3 regions of the Methylobacterium sp. J-118 genome follow, and region 2 is predicted to be linked to each of the others. Evidence: riboswitches for the same ligand, from Rfam matches in the RefSeq annotation. Region 2 holds a riboswitch; each other region holds the start of a gene.

What was found. Region 2 has a riboswitch for cobalamin ahead of AC3IF3_RS17555 (CbtB domain-containing protein). Riboswitches for the same ligand answer to the same signal wherever they lie in the genome.
Region 1: another riboswitch for cobalamin. It lies ahead of AC3IF3_RS04075 (TonB-dependent receptor); the one in region 2 lies ahead of AC3IF3_RS17555 (CbtB domain-containing protein).
Region 3: another riboswitch for cobalamin. It lies ahead of AC3IF3_RS07820 (TonB-dependent receptor); the one in region 2 lies ahead of AC3IF3_RS17555 (CbtB domain-containing protein).

The regions. Positions count from the first base shown of each region.
Region 1 is NZ_JBYQFA010000001.1:847,150-852,989, forward strand. Features, by position in the region: gene AC3IF3_RS04070 (PepSY domain-containing protein) at 1-1,157, opposite strand, end outside; gene AC3IF3_RS04075 (TonB-dependent receptor) at 1,151-3,334, opposite strand; cobalamin riboswitch at 3,615-3,808, opposite strand; gene AC3IF3_RS04080 (methyl-accepting chemotaxis protein) at 4,158-5,840, shown strand, end outside.
Region 2 is NZ_JBYQFA010000001.1:3,635,369-3,641,208, reverse strand. Features, by position in the region: gene AC3IF3_RS17570 (DNA polymerase III subunit chi) at 1-412, shown strand, start outside; gene AC3IF3_RS17565 (S10 family peptidase) at 415-1,998, shown strand; gene AC3IF3_RS17560 (DUF4424 family protein) at 2,060-3,073, opposite strand; cobalamin riboswitch at 3,190-3,384, shown strand; gene AC3IF3_RS17555 (CbtB domain-containing protein) at 3,420-3,602, shown strand; gene AC3IF3_RS17550 (CbtA family protein) at 3,619-4,356, shown strand; gene AC3IF3_RS17545 (DUF1636 family protein) at 4,349-4,750, shown strand; gene cobW (cobalamin biosynthesis protein CobW) at 4,747-5,781, shown strand; gene cobN (cobaltochelatase subunit CobN) at 5,828-5,840, shown strand, end outside.
Region 3 is NZ_JBYQFA010000001.1:1,615,469-1,621,308, reverse strand. Features, by position in the region: partial or broken gene AC3IF3_RS07820 (TonB-dependent receptor) at 1-1,644, opposite strand, end outside; cobalamin riboswitch at 1,887-2,084, opposite strand; gene AC3IF3_RS07815 (hybrid sensor histidine kinase/response regulator) at 2,599-4,686, shown strand; gene AC3IF3_RS07810 (NADPH:quinone oxidoreductase family protein) at 4,742-5,713, shown strand; gene AC3IF3_RS07805 (adenosine kinase) at 5,718-5,840, opposite strand, start outside.

The DNA.
Region 1 (5,840 bases), 2.8 Mb from region 2:
CAGTAGGCATCGTAGGCGGAGAGCTGCCTGGCCGCCCGCAGGGAGCCGCCTGGCACAGCCCGAGCGGCCGCACGGGCGATGGTGCCGGCTTCGAGGTGGCCGCCCTCCGCCCCGGCGGCGCTGACGCGCTCCGGCGCCTGGGCGACGATCCACCAGTCTCCCCCGATGGCGGCAAATCGCAGGCTTCGGGTCTCCGGCGTGGCGAAAACCTGCAGCTGCCGCGGGTTGAGCCCGAGCTGCGGCGGCGTTCCGGCATAGGCGGAAAGCAACTCCGCGGACGGCCGGACCGACGAGAACCAGCGGTTCGGGTTCATCGAGATCCAGCCGCTCACGATGAACGCGCCCAGGCCGATCCCGCCCGCGAGGCCGAGCAGGTGGTGGCAGCGCGCGAGCCCCCGATAGGGCGTCACGGCGCCGCCCGCGTAGCGTCGCCGGAGGCGCAGCCGCCAGATCCCGACCGCGAGGCCGCTCAGCGCAACGAGGGACGCGAACCCCGACAGCCAGAGCAGGAGCGTCCGCCACAGCTCCGCGCGGGCGCGCAGGGGCGTGAGGTAGATCCAGTGCGCCACCGAGCCGACCCAGTTCCAGGCCCGCTCAGACCGGGTCGTGTCGAGGGCGATCTCGCCGGTGACCTGAGACACGTAGAGTTCGGTTCCCGCCGGATCGCCGAGGGCAACCTTCAGGAACGGCCGGAGCGGATCGTACCGGGCCGTGACGGTCCACTGGTCGCGCTCCACCGGCTCGGCGCCCGCATCCGAAAAGCCCGCGGCCGCGAGACGCAGCGCCTCGCCGGGTGTCACCGGCCCAAGCCGTTCCCCGGTCCGCGCCGAGACCGTCGCCCGGGTCCCGTCGTGCTGGCTAATCCGGTAGACGGGCTCCGCCCCGCGCAACTCCAGTACGAAGGCCGCGGGTACGCCGACGAGGCCGCCGGCGCGGAGCGCGTCGTCCGGCGCAACCGACACCCGATCCCAGGCGATCGGATCCAGCCGTGCCAGGTGCTCTGTCTCGGTGAGCGTCGGGAACGGCACATAGAGCATGACCAGCCCGGAGCCGATCCACAGGGCGAAGAACAGCCCCGCGGCGATTCCGGCCCAGCGGTGGAACAGGAGCAGCCAGCGCCGCCCCGCCTTCGCGACCCGGCGCGGCCGCCTCACCACGTCACCGTGTAGGCGACCTCGACCGATCTTGGCCGCCCGAGCAGCCAATTGGTTCCCACCCCGTTCGCGGCGTTGCCGCTGATCGCGTAGACTTTGTCGAACAGGTTGTAGACGCGCAGGCTCAGGCGCGATTCCGCCGTCACTTGATGGTCGAGGACGAGGTTGACGAGGCTGTAGGCCGGGCGCCGCGCCGTGTTGCCGAAGTCGCTGTAGACCTGTCCCACATTCTGCAGACCGATCCGCGCGGTCCAGTCGCGGATGGGATCCCAGGTCAGCCAGAGGTTGGCCACGCGCTCGGGCACGTCGATCGGCTGGTTGCCGGCATACGAGACGGTGGCGCCGCTCACGGTCTGGTCGAACCGGTCGTACTGCGCGTGCAGGAGCGCGACGTTGCCGTCGAGCCGCCAGCTTGGCGCGAACCGCCAGCCCAGCGCCAGTTCGAACCCCTGCGAGGATTGGCTTCCGACCTGCGTGGAGAGCGTCGGTTGCCCCGGCACGGCCGAGATCAGGTTGTCCTTGACGATCCGGTAGCCGGCGACCGTCCATTCGAGGGCGCCGTCGAAGGCGAGACCCTTGGCGCCGATCTCGATCTGGTCACCCGTGGCGAGCTTGAAGCCCGCCAGGGACTGCGACAGGGTGATCAGGCTGTTCACCGGGTCGGTGGCGACGCTGTACTGGGCGTAGAGCGCGCTGTCCGGCGTCGGGTTGTAGACGAGACCGAACCGGTAGCCGAGGGCGCGGTAGGTTTTTTCGAATTGCGATCCCGTCTGCAGATCCTCCCGGTGGAGGGTCGGCACGTCGAGGCGCACCCCGGTGAGGAACGACAGCCTGTCGGATAATATCACGCGATCCTCGGCGAAGACCGAGGCCTGGCTCGTCTGGGTAGCGTAGGCCGGCCGCGCTCGACCGTCCTGCGGGAAATAACCGGGATCGTAGCCGGTCAGCGGCACGCTGGTGGTCTGGTCGAAGTAAAAGTTGTTCGTGTGGCGGAAGTCGATGTGGTTCACGTCGAAGCCGGCCACGAACGCGTTCGGCAAGCCGAACAGGCTGCCCTTAAGGCTCGCGTCGAGCCGGTCCCCGACCTGCTCCTGGCTGTGATAGATTTCCAGATCGTCGCTCCGGTCGACCAGCCCGGAGCCGCGGTTGTAGGAATACTGCTCGACGTCGAGCCAATGGCGCCGGCTGGTCAGCCGATAGGCGGTGTTGCGCACCGTGATGTCCGCCGAGGGCGACCACTCGGCCTTGAGCTGGGTCCAGTTGTCGGCCCAGGTGATCTTCGCGTCGCGGACGTTGTAGTTGTTGAACCGGATCAGGTCCGGGATCCGGCCCCCGACGAGCGGCGTGCCCCAGTAGCGCGCCGGCTCCTGGTAGCCGAGATCGTGGCTGAGCGTGAACGCGAGGTCGGGGCTCGGCTGGAACAGCAGGGCGGCCGAGACCGCGAGGTTGCGGAAATCCCCCTCCGGTCGGACCCAGCCGTCGGCGCGGTTGCCGCTGACGTTCAGGCGGTACGCGAAGGTGTCGCCGAACTCGGCCTGTCCGAGCGCCCCGCCGGAATCGAGGGCGAGCCGCGCAACCCCGTCCGTCCCGATGACCGCGCGGGCCGTATTGATCGGCACGAAGACCGGTTTCTTCGGCACCACATTGATCACGCCGCCGATGGCGCCGTCGCCGTAGAGCACCGAGGACGGCCCGCGCAGCACCTCGATCCGCTCGACGTTCCAGGTGTCGAACGGGAAGGTGACGGTGTTCGCACCCACGTAGAAGCGCGTGCCGTCATAGAGCTGCTGGATTGAGTTCGGGCCCGCGAAGCCGCGGGACGTGAAGGCGCCGTTGCCGTTGCCGGGTGCCGCGATCGTGGTGATGCCGGTGGCGTCCTGGGTCACGGCCTCGGCGATCGTATCCTGGCCGCGCAGCCGGGCGGTCTCGCCCGACACGATGTCGAGGCTCGCCGGCGTCTCCAGAGGTGTCAGGCCGATCCGGCTCGCGGTCCGGTCGGGCGTGCGCAGGTTGAGGCCGTTCGGCGTGACGCGGTTCGGATCGCCTTCGGCGCCTTGGACGGAGAGTTCGTCCAGGGTGACGGCCTCCTGCGCCGCGGCGGGATTCGCCAGGAGTGTGAGGAGCAGGCCGCAGACCGGGGCGGACCCGCCGGAGCGGGGGTGATGGATCGATGGGGACATGTCGGGGAAAGGTCCGTGCGCAGCTCCCGCCAGCCTGATCGTCCTATAAGCAACGTAATAACATTGCAATTCCTCGATCGTCTGGATCGCGGACCGCCGACGAGCGCGGGAATGCGTCTTGGGCTCACGGTCGAACGAAACGAGACGGCGGGAACGGACATCGGGACTGGCGTCGCGGGCGCGCTTGCTGTGGCACGTCACCGCGAACGAGGCCTCGCCGACCGTGCGGGCGCACGGGCGTCTCGACACCCGCCAGGACACCCCGCCCGACGCGTTTCGCGTGTGACCACGGCTGACGGCAGGTCTCCTGGCTCACGGGTCACCGCCCTCGCACCGTCTTCCCGGGGATTACCCAGTGACGTGGTGGTGAAGGGCTCGCCGCTTACAGTTGCGGGGGCAGCCACGGCCTCGGGACGGATCCCTCACCGCGTTCCCTTTTGATCCCCGAAGGGAACCGTCGGAAACAAGCTTGGCTGCGCGCGCCTGGCGCGTCAAGCGTCGGGAGTACCCTGCCTGGGGATCCAGCGGCGCGAAGGTGGGTACGCCATCTTCAGCGGACAAACGAATCTGTGCCGTAATTTTATGGCGTCAGCGGAGCACGCATCATTTTTGTGGGTTTTATAGATGCGAATTTAATAGCTTTCCCCGCCATGCAATCCCGTATGTACTTACCAATAGTTACGCATTAAATGCTTAAAGATTATGCATTTTGTCGAAATGAAATTTCTTGTCTCAAAATTCAACCAATCTGTTAGGGTGCGCGCGCTGATGTTGCGTATTATAACCTGACCGAATCGGCACTGATTTTAAGACGGTTACGCGAATGTCGCAAGATGCGCATATTTCGGAAAAAAGATCTATTTTTAGCTTGAGAAAACTGATAGCTGGATCATTCATCGTCCTCTTCATCTTGTCTATGTTGATCGGCATATTCGCGATCAGCCGTGTCGGGCTGATCAACCAGGCCGCACAGTCGGTGGTCGGCGAGATCGATGCCGTGGCCAATCTGGGCCTCATGAACGAGGAGAGCCAGGAACTTCGGGCCCTGGATATCCTCGCTCATAACGCGCGCGGGAAGGATCAGGCGCGGTCTTACGAGGCCCAGCTCGAGACGGCGCAGCAAGCTTTCTCGACGGCTTGGAGTCGCTATGCGCCGACCGTATCCGGCCCGGAGGAGCAGGCGCTCGCACATCGGCTGCGCGAGGCGTGGCAGCATTTTCTGGCGCTGGAGAGCCAAGTGTCCGCGCTCGATCGGGCCGGCGAGCACGCCCTGGCCGATACGGTCGTGTTCGGCGCCTTCGGCGAGGACGCGGAGGCATTCCGGAAAGCGGTCCGCGCGGTCCTCGCCTATCGCCAGACGCGGGTCGCCGATCAGACCGCGGCGACAGACGCGGTCGGCCGGGCGTCGACTCTCTCGGTGGCCGCCGCTCTGGGCATCGTGGCGATCCTGACCCTCATCGTCAGCGGCTTCATCATCCGCAGGGTGGCCACGCCGCTCATGACGATGACGGGCATCATGCGGCGCCTCGCGGAGAACGACCCCGACGTGGCGGTTCCCGCGGGCGATCGCACGGACGAGATCGGCGCCATGGCCGGAACCCTACGGGTCTTCCAGGAGAACATGCGACGGTCCAGAACCATCGAGCAGGAGGCGGCCGAGGCGCGCCTGCAGGCCGAGGCGCAGAGCCGACAGGAGATGGCCGAAATGGCCGGCCGCTTCGAGACGGCGGTCGGCGGGATCGTGACCACGCTCGCCACGGCCTCGACGCAACTGCGCGGGACGGCCCGGTCCATGACGGGGATCGCCAGTGAGACGGCGGTGCAGTCCACCGCCGTGGCGTCCGCGGCGGAGGAGGCCGCCGCCAACGTCAAGATGGTGGCCGAGGCTGCCGGGGATCTCGAGTCGTCGGTCCGCGAAGTCGGCCGTCAGGCCGAGGTCTCGTCCGCCATGGCCAACGGCATCGCCGGGGAGGCCGCGCAGACGGCCGCTTTGGTGCAGGCGCTGAGCGGGGCGGCCGCCCAGATCGGCGACATCGTCGGCATCATCTCGACTCTCGCCAAGCAGACCAACCTTCTGGCGCTGAACGCCACGATCGAGGCCGCCCGCGCCGGGGAGGCCGGACGCGGATTCGCCGTGGTGGCGGCCGAGGTCAAGGCTTTGGCGACCCAGACCGCAGCGGCCACGAACGACATCGCGCAGCATGTCGCGACCATCCAGGGATCCACCTCCGATGTGGTCACGGCCATCGGCGGCATCACCACCCGCATCCAGGACCTGAGTGCGGCGGCGGCTTCGATCGCGGCGGCGGTCGAGGAGCAGAACACCGCCACCCAGGAGATCGCACGCAACATCACCCAGGCGGCGACCGGAACCGGGGAGGTGACGGCCACGATCACCGGCGTCGCGAACCGGGCTCAGGAGGCCGGATCCGCTGCCGGTCAGGTGCTGGAGGCGGCCAATGCGCTGTCCGGGCAGGCGGAGCACCTCGGCGGCGAGGTCGCCCAA
Region 2 (5,840 bases):
CGAGCGGGTCCTGCCCAACCTCGTCGAGCGGTCCCTCGAGCGCGGCTGGCAGGCCGCGATCCAGGCGGCCACGGAAGAGCGGCTCCAAGCTCTTGACGACCACCTCTGGACCTATTCCGACGAGAGCTTCCTTCCACATGGCACGGACCGCGAGCCCGATTCGGGCAGCCAGCCGGTCGTACTGACCCTACGCGACGTCAATCCCAACACCGCCTCGATCCGATTCCTCGTGGAGGGCGCCGACCTTCCGCCGGATGCCGATGCCTATGCGCGGATCTGCATCCTGTTCGACGGCACCGATCAGGACGCCCTGTTGCGCGCCCGCGAGCAGTGGCGGCAGGCCAAGGAGGCCGGCCACGCGGTGGCCTATTGGCAGCAAGACGATTCGGGCCGCTGGAACAAGAAGGCCTGACCGTGATCCTCAGCCGCCCCCTCGCCCGCGCCGTCCTCGGCCTCGCCCTGGCGTTCGCCGGATCCCCGCCGCTCCGGGCCGAGGATGCGCCGCACGGCCATCCCCCCGCTGAGGCCAGGGCGGCCCCCCGCGGCCCCGAGGGACGCCGCCTGCCGCCGGATTCGACGACGAAGCAGAGCATCACGCTCCCGGACGGCCGGACCCTGGACTTCACCGCCACCGCGGGCAGCCTGCCCCTCGTCGACGAGGCCGGCAAGCTCCAGGCCGAGATCGCCTACGTCGCCTATACGGTGGCGCCCGAGGCCGGGCGGATGCGCCCCGTGACCTTCGCGGTGAATGGCGGCCCGGGGGCGTCGTCGGCCTATCTCAACATCGGCGCGATCGGCCCCTGGCGGCTGCCCACGGGGGGCGCCAGCATCAGCCCGTCGCAGCCGGTGGCGCTGGCCTCGAACGACGGCACATGGCTCGACTTCACCGACCTCGTGTTCATCGACCCGGTCGGGACCGGCTACAGCCGCGCGGTGGACGGCAATGGCAAGGCCTACTGGTCCGTGGATTCCGATGCCGCGACCCTGGCGGCGGTGATCGCCCGGTACCTTCGGGTCAATGACCGGATCTCCGGCCCGAAATTCTACGTGGGCGAGAGCTACGGCGGTTTCCGCGGGCCGCTGATCGCCGAGAAGCTGCAGGAGGAGATCGGCGTCGGCCTGTCCGGGATGGTGCTGCTGTCGCCGGTTCTCGATTTCGGTTGGCTCGAGATGCCGCGGGCCAATCCCTGGGGCTACGTGCTCAAGCTGCCCTCCCTCGCCGCCGGCGCCCTGGAGCGGAGCGGCACCGTGCCGACGCCGGCCCTGCTCGGGGAGTCGGAAGCCTACGCGTCCGGCCCTTATCTCGCCGACCTTCTCAAGGGCCCGGCCGATGCCGGCGCGGTGGCGCGGATGACCGAGAAGGTCGCCCCCATGGTCGGGCTCGACGCCACCCTCGTACGCGGGCAGGCCGCACGGCTGTCGACCCGCAGCGTCCAGCGTGAGATCGACCGGGCCGAGGGTCGCGTCGCCAGCGCCTACGACACCGGGATCACCGGATGGGATCCGAACCCGGACGCGGTGCAGTCGGGCTTCGAGGATCCCCAGCTCACGGCGCTCCAGGCTCCACTCACCAGCGCCATGCTCGATCTCTATGCCCGTACGCTGAAATGGCCCGTGCCGAATATGCGCTACGAGCTCCTGAACAATGCGGTGAACCATGGCTGGAGCTGGGGTTCGGGGCGGCAGGCGCCGGAGGTTCTTTCAAACCTCAAGGGCGTGCTGGCGCTCGACGGCAAGCTGCGCGTCCTCGTCGCGCACGGCTTCACCGACCTGGTGACGCCCTACTTCGCCTCGAAGCTCCTGCTCGCACAGGTGCCGGCCTACGGCGCTGGCCGCCTGAGCCTGTCGGTCTACCCGGGCGGCCACATGTTCTACACGCGCCCGGATTCCCGCGCGGCGTTCCACCGGGACGTGGAGCGTCTCTACGCAGAGGCCGTGAAGGCGCGCGATGCGGGCCCGACGGCCATCCCGACCGAGCGCACGAGGGACGCACCCTGACGCCCGGCACCGGGCGGGTCCGGAGGACGTCGCGCGGTTCGCAATGCGTCCGCGAACCGGCTCAGCCCCGCGTGGTCGTCTTCAGGAAGAGAATGTCGATATCCCGCTGCGGGACGTAGTCCTTCACCACCATCTCGAAGGTCGTCGGCCCGGTCTTCCGGACGTTGCTGCCGCAGAACGAGACCATCGTCGCGGGATCACCCTTGTCCACGATCAACCGGAACGTGCCGATGGGCCCGGCCCAACCATGCCCGGGGGCAACCGCGTAGGAGAGGGACTCCTCGTAGGCCTGAAAGGACCGGCTGCCGTCGGCACTCGCCCGGCGGTACAGGCTCTGGGCGAGCCGCGCGAAGGCCGGATCCGTGCAGAATCGGTCCGCATAGCCGGCCATCGCCGCAGGCCCCAGATCCGGGGAGCCGAAGGACAGGCCGGACTGGCTGGCGAGGCTCGGCACGAAGTGTTGGCGGACCGCGAGCTCCCGCCCGGCCGGGAACGCCTGCCGCCGCCAGAACCGCGACTTCAGCGTCCAGAGCGGGACGTCCGCGAGCGTGCCGTCCGCGTGCTCCTGCCGATCGAGGATGCGGGCCTCGATCAGAAGACGGCGCCGGCTCTCCGGGAGGCGGCGCAGGGCGCCAGCCGTCGCGTCGACGGTCGGCACCAGCGGGATCCCGAGGTCCGCGAGTTCGCCGGTGATCTCGACCGGCCGGCCATCCCGCGTCAGGAAGGCGTGCTGCTCGACCTGCCACGGGACGGATTGGCCATCGACCGCGGCGTCGAACCCGAGGACGTTGTCATGCGCCGGATCGGGGATCGCCACGGCCATCCCGGGACCACCGACGATGTCGGGAATCGGAAACGCGAGGGTCGCCTCGATATCGGCCCCGGTCGCATTGCGGAACCGGTAATCGGCCTGCACGGCCGTTTCGGACAGGGTCAGGTCCTCCGCCACAAGGGCGATCGGGCCGGTCGTCTCCAGGATGAGCCCGCCCGCCTTGAGCGCGGCGACGGTGTCCTCGGCCCGGCCGGGCAAGGACGCCGCCATGAGGAGGGCGAGGGCCAGCGACGGGGTTTTCATCACGATCACGCTCAAGGGTCTCGAGAATCCGATGGCCGGCGCGGCCGCTCAGCGCCGTCCCCGGTGATGCGGACAGGATTCCGTCACGCCTCCGTTGTGCGAGAGCTGTCATGCGTCTACAACGATCGCGTGACGGTGCCCCGGCGACGGGGTGAAAAGGGAATGCGGTGAGGGGCGCGAGCCTCGAATCCGCGGCTGCCCCCGCAACTGTGAGCGGTGAGCGTCTGCCAGAGGGCCACCGGAGCGATCCGGGAAGGCGGCAGGTGCGTCGACCCGCGAGCCAGGAGACCTGCCGTCACGACAGGATCCCGCAATGCCGCCGGTGGGGCGGCTGGAGACACACTCGATGACCACCTCGACCCTCGCCCCCGTCGCCGTCGGTGCCCGCTCGTCGGAGCGCCCGGTCGCCGTCGTGCTCGCGGCCATCCTGGGCCTCGGCCTGCTGTTCATGGTCGGCTTCTCGCCGGCGATCGCGTTCCACAACGCGGCGCACGACTTCCGGCATACCCAGAACTTCCCCTGCCACTGACGCCATCGTCACAGGGATGATCATCCGGCTTCTGTCGGCGGCTCTGGCCGCCGGCTTCCTCGCGGCCGTCGTCGTGACGGGCCTCGAACTCACGCTCACGTCGCCGCTGATCGTGGCGGCCGAGCGCTATGAGCATGCCGAGCCGAGCCACCAGGCCGCGCGTGCCCTGCCGATCGTGCTGGCCCATGCCGGCCACGACCACGCGGCGCCCGATGCCGCACCCGACTGGGAGCCCGCTCCCGGCCTGCCCCGGATGGCGTTCACCGCGCTGGCGACGCTGGTCGGCGGCGTCGGCTACGCCCTTTTGCTCGGCGCCGTCATGCTGGCCTGCGGGCGCGAACCGACGCCGCAGGTTGCCCTCGCCTTCGCGGTGGCGGGCTTCGCGAGCGTCGCCCTGGCGCCAGGCCTCGGGCTGCCCCCCGAACTGCCCGGCAGCGAGGCCGCGCCGCTGGCCATCCGGCAGGCCTGGTGGCTGATGACCGCGGCGGCGACCGGGATGGGCCTGTACCTGATCGCGATCCGCCGCACGCTGATCGCGATCCTGGGCGGGCTCGTCCTGATCATCGCCCCGCACGTGGCCGGGGCGCCCCAGGCACCCGAGGGCGCGTCCGAACTTCCGGCGGCACTGGCGGCGCAGTTCGCCGCCCGCTCGCTGGCGATCAGCTTCGTGTTCTGGATGCTGATCGGCCTCGGGCTCGGCCGGGCCTGGCAGGTCTTCGGCCGCGAGACGGCGCGCGGGGTCGCCCGTGCCTGAGACCATACTGTACGTCTGCACCACCTGCCGCCGCGAGGGCGACGATCCTGACGGTCCCCGGGCCGGAGCCCGGCTTCTCGACGCCCTGCGGGACCGGGCCGGCGACGCGCCCGACCTGCGGATCGAGCCGGCGGAGTGCCTGTCCGTGTGCAAGCGGCCCTGCACGGTGGCGGTCGCCTCGGCCGACCGCTGGACCTACGTGTATGGCGACCTGGATCCGGCCGCCTCCGCCGAGATCATCTTGGACGGTCTGTCCGCCTACGCGAAGACCCCCGACGGCATCGTGCCGTGGCGGCAGCGTCCCGCGGCGTTCCGCACCGGGGTGATCGCGCGCATCCCCCCTTTTCCCGATCCGAGCCCGCCTCAGGCCGGCACCCTGGAGGCCGCGGAATGACCCTCGTCGCCAAGATCCCCTGCACCATCGTCACGGGCTTCCTCGGCGCGGGCAAGACGACGCTCGTGCGCCACGTGGTCGAGAACGCCAAGGGGCGGCGTCTGGCGATCCTGGTCAACGAGTTCGGGGATGTCGGCTTCGACAAGTCGTTCCTGGCCGCTTGTGGGGTCGAGGGCTGCACCGAAGATTCCATCGTCGAACTACCGAACGGATGCATCTGCTGCACCGTCGCGGACGATTTCGTTCCGGCGCTCGAGACGCTGCTCAGCCGCGCCGAGCCCCCGGAGCATATCCTGATCGAGACCTCCGGCCTCGCCCTGCCCAAGCCCCTGGTCCAGGCCTTCCAGTGGCCGGCGATCCGCTCGCGGGTCACGGTGGACGGCGTCGTTGCGGTGGTGGACGGGCCGGCGGTCGCGTCGGGCGCCTTCGCGGAGGATCCGGAGGCGCTGGCCGCCCAGCGGGCCGCCGACCAGTCGGTCGATCACGACAATCCCCTGGAAGAGGTGTTCGAGGACCAGCTCCTCTGCGCCGACCTCGTGGTGCTCAACAAGGCCGACCTGATCGACGCCGCGACCCGCGCCCGGGTCCGGGCCGAAGTGGAGGGCCATCTGCCCCGCGCCGTGAAGGTGGTCGAGACCGAGAACGGCGTCATCGACCCCCGCGTGCTGCTGGGCCTCGGCGCGGCGGCCGAGGACGATCTGGACGCCCGGCCCTCCCATCACGGCGACGGCGAGGATCACGACCACGACGATTTCGAGACCGTGGCGCTGCCGATCCGCCCGGCGGTGACGGCCGCCGACCTCGCTTCCCGGGTCGAGGCGGCGGCGGAGACCGCGGGCGTCCTGCGGATCAAGGGCTTTGCCGAGGTCGAGGGCAAGCCGATGCGCCTCGTGGTGCAGGGTGTCGGGCGTCGCGTCGTCCACCATTTCGACCGGCCCTGGCGGTCGGGCGAGGCCCGGGACGGCACGCTGGTGGTGATCGGCTTGAAGGGTTTCGACCGGGACGCCGTGGCGGCGGCGCTCGCGGGATGAAATCCGTCGTGCGCGCCCGTCCGGACACGATCTAAGGGCCCGCGCGATGCATCTCGTGC
Region 3 (5,840 bases), 2.0 Mb from region 2:
GGTGATCGTCAGGTCGCCCTCCAGTTGCAGCCAGGGCGTCACCGCGTAGCGGTTCGTCCATTCCACGCCGAAGCGCCGGGTTGGGCGGCTTGGCTCCGTCGTGCCGGTATCGCCCTGGAACAGGTTCTCCGAGGCGAAATCGAGCCGGAACAGCGCGAGGCTCGTCTCCAGCCCGGCGATCGAGCGGTTGCGCAGGCCGATCTCGTAGCCGGTCGAGGGCACCACGAACGGCGAGCGGGTGGTGTTGAACAGCGAACTCGTCGGGTCGACCGTGGCGGTCACGCCGCGCACGTCGTTCGAGTGGAAGCCGCCGCCGTAATTCACGTAGAGCTCGGTGTCGAACCATGGTCCGAGGGTCAGGCCGAGCTTCGGGTTGACGATACCGTCGCGCGCTCGACCGGAATTGGCCGGCGTGTCCGAGACGACGCTCGCGTAGTAGCCATCGGCGCGGAAGCCGACTCTGGTGCGCAACCAGTCGGTCCAGCGCACCCGGTTGTCGAAGTAGAAGGCGCCGCTCGTCTCCAGCACGCGGTCGTCGAGCACGCCGGAGCGGTATTGCCGGTTCGTGGTGTTGAATAGGCCGACCCGGATGCTGTCGGTCCGCGTCTGCACGCCGATCTCGTTCTCCATCGGCAGCCCGAACAGATCGCCCTGGAAGATGTGCAGCGCCTCGCCGCCGCCGATGATGCGCTGGTCGAGCTAGTGGAACTGGTCGCCGTTGACCGGGTCGTTCAGGAAATAGGTGAAGTCGTTGAACAGGTTGAGTTGTGAGCGGATCACGTAGGCCGAGGCCCGCGTCACGCCGGTGTCGTCCGTCGCGCTGAACTTGCCCGAGAGCGAGACGCGCGAGGTATCGCCGCCGTCCGTAGGGTTGATCGTGCCGTAGCGGCCGATCAGCCCCTCGGTGACCGCGCGCTCGGGGATCTGGTTGGTCGCGGTCCAGCGGGCCGCATAGGCCATGCTGGTGACCGAGAAGCCGTCGAGCGGCGTGCCCTGGCTGTAGCGGGCGACCCCGTTGATCTTGCGCAGCGCGTCCGGGACGACCCACGGCCCATCGTAGACCTGCGCCTCGCCAGCCAGGAGCAGGTTGCCCTCGGCCAGCGGCACGGTGGTGATCGACAGGGCGCGCTTGTAGCCGAAGCTGCCGATCGAGGTCAGCGCGACGTTCTTGGCGGTCGTATCGAGGTAGTCGATCCGGACCGAGCCCGCGGAGGCGAAGTCGCCGTCGCGCACGAAGTATGGCCCCTTGTGGAACTCCACGGCGCCGACGAGTTCGGGGATCAGGAAGTTGATGTCGGCGTAGCCCTGGCCGTGGGCATGGGTGCGCATGTTGAGCGGCATGCCGTCTAGGAACAGGGCGATATCGGTGCCGTGGTCGAGGTTGAAGCCGCGCAGGAAGAACTGGTTGGCTTTGCCCTCACCGGAGTGCTGGGTGACGATCAGGCCCGGCACCGCCTCCAGCACCTCACCGGGGCGGGTCACGGGGCGGCTGTTGAGCTGCGCACCCGTGATGACGCCGGAACTGGCGGCGGTCACGGGCGTGCTGATCCCGCCGATGCCGGTCGTCCCCCCGACGTAGCCTGCGCTGGCAGATGGACCGGCCTGCGGTGACGCCGCTGCCGCGGTCTCCGCGGTGACCGAGATCTCCTCCAGCGTCGTTTCGGTGGTTGCGGCACTGGGAATGGATCGGTCTTGAGCTACAGCCGCTGACGCTAGGACAGCGAGGCTGACGCCCGACAGGGTCGCGAGCGTTCGGGTGGTCGGACGATGAGACACGGGACCTCGGGCGACGGCAGTGGCACGTCACCGCGAATGAAGCCTCGCCGATCGCGCACGGGCACGAGCGTCTCGGCACCCGCCAGGACACCCCGCCCGGCGCGTTTCGCGTGTGACCACGGCTGACGGCAGGTCTCCTGGCTCGCGGGTCGTCGCCCTCGCACCGTCTTCCCGGATGAGGCTCATCCAGTGACGCGGTGGTGCTGGGCTCGCCGCTTACAGTTGCGGGGGCAGCCGCGGCCTCGGAGCAAGCTCCTCACCGCGTTCCCTTTTGATCCCCGAGGGGAACCGTCACGGTCAGGCTAGGTGATCGGCCGACACTCGGTCAACGCGACGAGACGGGTTCCTGTGGTGTGTGCCCTTTTGGCTGCATTCCGGAAATCGCCTTTGCGAGTGGCCGATCGCTGCCGATGGGACTAGAACAGGCTCATGCCGGGGTCCGCTTCCGGATGTCGAGCCAACTTCCGCTGTCCCCCCTGAGCCGAAGTTGATTGAGGTCCGGCGAACGACTGCTTTGGAGAAACGCAAACGACGTTCCCGGCGGCTGGGTTGGGTCGCGAGCAGTCATTACATGCTTAAGCTAATTGGGTTCAGGCTTTAGGAAGCTGGTTGGATCGAAGCTCGGCCCGACCGTCTTTGCGAGCGGCGCGAAGCCATCCAGTCGGCGCCACGCTCACGAAGGTCCCGCTGCCCTAAGTTGCCTCGCTCCGCTCGCAAAGACGGCGTTCTGTAACGACGTCCTCGAACCGCGAGCGGCATCTTGGAGATGCCGCCAAAGGCAGTCATACGCCGTACGCCCATGACATGCTGCATTCCGAACTCGTGACCGACCCCCTCTCCTTCCTCGCCGGCGGCGGCGAAGCGGCGCGCATGATCCGCGCGCGCGACTGGACCGGCCACCCCCTCGGCCCCCCGGAGACCTGGCCGGCGGAGTTCCGGGCGGCGCTCTCGCTCGTGCTCAACTCGCCGGAATCGATGATCCTGGCCTGGGGCCCCGATCTCCATTTCTTCTTCAACGACACCTACTTCCCGCTGCTGGGGCCACGGCTGCCCTGGGCCATGGGGGCGCGGTTCGACGCCGTCTGGGCCGATGCCTGGGAGCAGGCCGGGCCGATCATCGCGGCCGCCCTGGAGGGCCGGCCGGAGCGGTTCGTCGACCTGCCGTGGCAGCTCGACACCGACCGGGGCGCCCGGGAGACGTGGTGGACCTTCTCGTATTCGCGGGTGCTCGATGCCGTGGGCGGTGTCGCCGGGCTGTTCATCCTCACCAACGAGACCACCGGGCGGGTGCTGGCCGACGCCGCCCTCACCGAAAGCCGGGCCCAGCTCGAGACTGCGCTTGCGGAACTCGGCAGCCTCAACGCCACCCTGGCGCAGCAGGTCGCGGAGCGGACCGCCGACCGCAACGCCCTGTGGACGCTCTCCTCCGACATGATGCTCCGCTGCCTGTTCGACGGCACGATCACCGCGGTGAACCCGGCCTGGACCGAGGTGCTGGGCTGGGGCGCGGACGCCCTCGTCGGCACCAAGCTGATCGACTTCGTCCACCCGGACGATCTGGCGCGCACGATCGCGGGGGCGGAGCAACTCTCGGCGGGCGAGCGCCTCGCGCGCTTCGACAACCGCTATCGCCACCGGGACGGCAGCTACCGCTGGATCAGCTGGGCGGCCCGGCCCGGCGACGGCGTGATCAACGCGGTCGGGCGCGACTTCACCGCCGAGCGCGAGCGCGCCGACGCCCTGGCGGCCGCCGAGGAGGCCCTGCGGCAATCGCAGAAGATGGAGGCGGTGGGCCAGCTCACCGGCGGCCTCGCCCACGATTTCAACAACCTGCTGGCCGGCATCTCCGGCTCGCTGGAGCTGATCCAGACCCGGCTCAGCCAGGGCCGGATGATGGATGTCGACCGCTACATCAACGCCGCCCAGGGCGCGTCCAAGCGCGCCGCCGCCCTGACGCACCGGCTGCTCGCCTTCTCGCGCCGCCAGACCCTCGACCCGAAGCCCACCGACGTGAACCGCCTCGTCGCCGGCATGGAGGAGCTGATCCGGCGCACCGTGGGACCGGCGGTGGTCGTTGAGGTGATCGCCGCCCCCGGCCTGTGGCTGACCCTGGTCGACCCGCCGCAGCTCGAGAACGCGCTGCTCAACCTGTGCATCAATGCCCGGGACGCGATGCCCGAGGGCGGGCGGATCACCATCGAGACCGCCAATGCCCGGCTGGACGCGCCTGCCGCCCGGCACCACGACATGCCGCCGGGGCCGTATCTCTCGCTCTGCGTCGCCGATACCGGCACCGGCATGGCGCCGGAGATCGTCGACCGGGTGTTCGAGCCGTTCTTCACCACCAAGCCGCTGGGGCAGGGCACCGGCCTCGGCCTGTCGATGATCTACGGCTTCGCGCAGCAATCGGGCGGCCAGGTGCGGATCGTCTCGGAGGTCGGCCGGGGCACCACGGTCTGCCTCCACCTGCCCCGCCACGCCGGCGCGGTGCCGGAGGAGGAGGCGCACGCGGCGATCGGCGCACCGCCCCGCGCCGCCCCGGGGGAGACCGTCCTGGTCGTCGACGACGAGCCCACCGTCCGGATGCTGGTGACGGAGGTGCTGGAGGATCTCGGCTACACGGCGATCGAGGCCGCCGACGGCGGCGCCGGCCTCAAGGTCCTGCAATCGGACGTGCGCATCGACCTGCTGGTCACCGATGTCGGGCTGCCCGGCGGCATGAACGGCCGCCAGATGGCCGAGGCCGGCCGGGAGAAGCGCCCGGGGCTCAAGGTGCTGTTCATCACCGGCTACGCGGAGGCGACGGTGCTCGGCAGCGGCCAGCTCGCCCCCGGCATGCAGGTGATCACCAAGCCGTTCGTGGTCGAGGTGCTGGGGGCGCGCATCCGCGAGATGATCGGGACGGCTTGACCGCGCGGCCGGATCGGGCCTCATCGGCACGAAAGGCCGGGGAGGAGAGAACGCGATGCGGGCGCTGCTGTGCACGAGGCTCGACGGGCCGGAGCATCTGGAGATCGCCGCGCGGCCCGATCCGGTCCCGGGGCCCGGGCAGGCCCTGGTGCGGATCCGGCTGGCGGCGCTGAACTTCTTCGACACGCTGATCGTGGCCGGGCGCTACCAGGTGAAGCCGCCGCTGCCGTTCTCGCCGGGCGGCGAAGGGGTCGGCGTGGTCGAGGCGCTGGGGGAGGGGGCCTCCGGCGTCGCCGTGGGCGACCGGGTGATCGTCCATGCCGGGCACGGCTGCTGCGCCGAGTTGATCGCGATCGATGCCGGCCGGCTCACGCCGGTGCCGGACGGGGTGCCGGACGAACAGGCGGCCGGGCTCACCATCACCTACGGCACCTCGCTCCATGCGCTGGCCAACCGGGCGCGCCTGCAGCCCGGGGAGTGGCTCGCGGTGCTCGGCGCCTCCGGGGGCGTTGGCCTCGCCGCCGTGGAACTCGGACGGCTGATGGGCGCCCGGGTCATCGCCTGCGCCTCCTCGGAGGAGAAGCTCGCGGTCGCCCGGGCCCACGGGGCCGAGGCGGGCCTGGTCTACGATCCCGCGACCCTGAAGGACGAGCTGCGCCGGATCTCCGGGGGCGGGGTCGACGTGGTCTACGACGCCGTCGGCGACGCCTATGCCGAGCCGGCCCTGCGGGCGCTCGGCTGGCGCGGGCGCTACCTCGTGGTCGGCTTCGCGGCCGGCGGCATCCCGCGGCTGCCGCTCAACCTGATGCTCCTGAAGGAGCTCGACGTGCAGGGCGTCCACTGGGGCGCCTTCCTGGATCGCGAGCCGGAGGCGCACCGGGCCGACCAGCGCCGGCTCCTCGACTGGGTCGCCGAGGGCAAGCTCACCGCGCAGGTGCATGGCACCTACCCCCTGGCGGAGTTCCCCGAGGCCTTCGGCCTGCTGACCCGGCGGGCGGCGGTGGGCAAGGTGCTGCTGCGGCCCTGACGCCTCAGAGCAGGCCGCGCTCCCGGGCCAGGCCGACCAGGTCGGCCTGCGGGCGGGCGCCGATATGCTGGATCACCTCGGCCGCCGCCAGGGCGCCGAGGCGGGCGCTGGCGACGTTGTCGAGGCC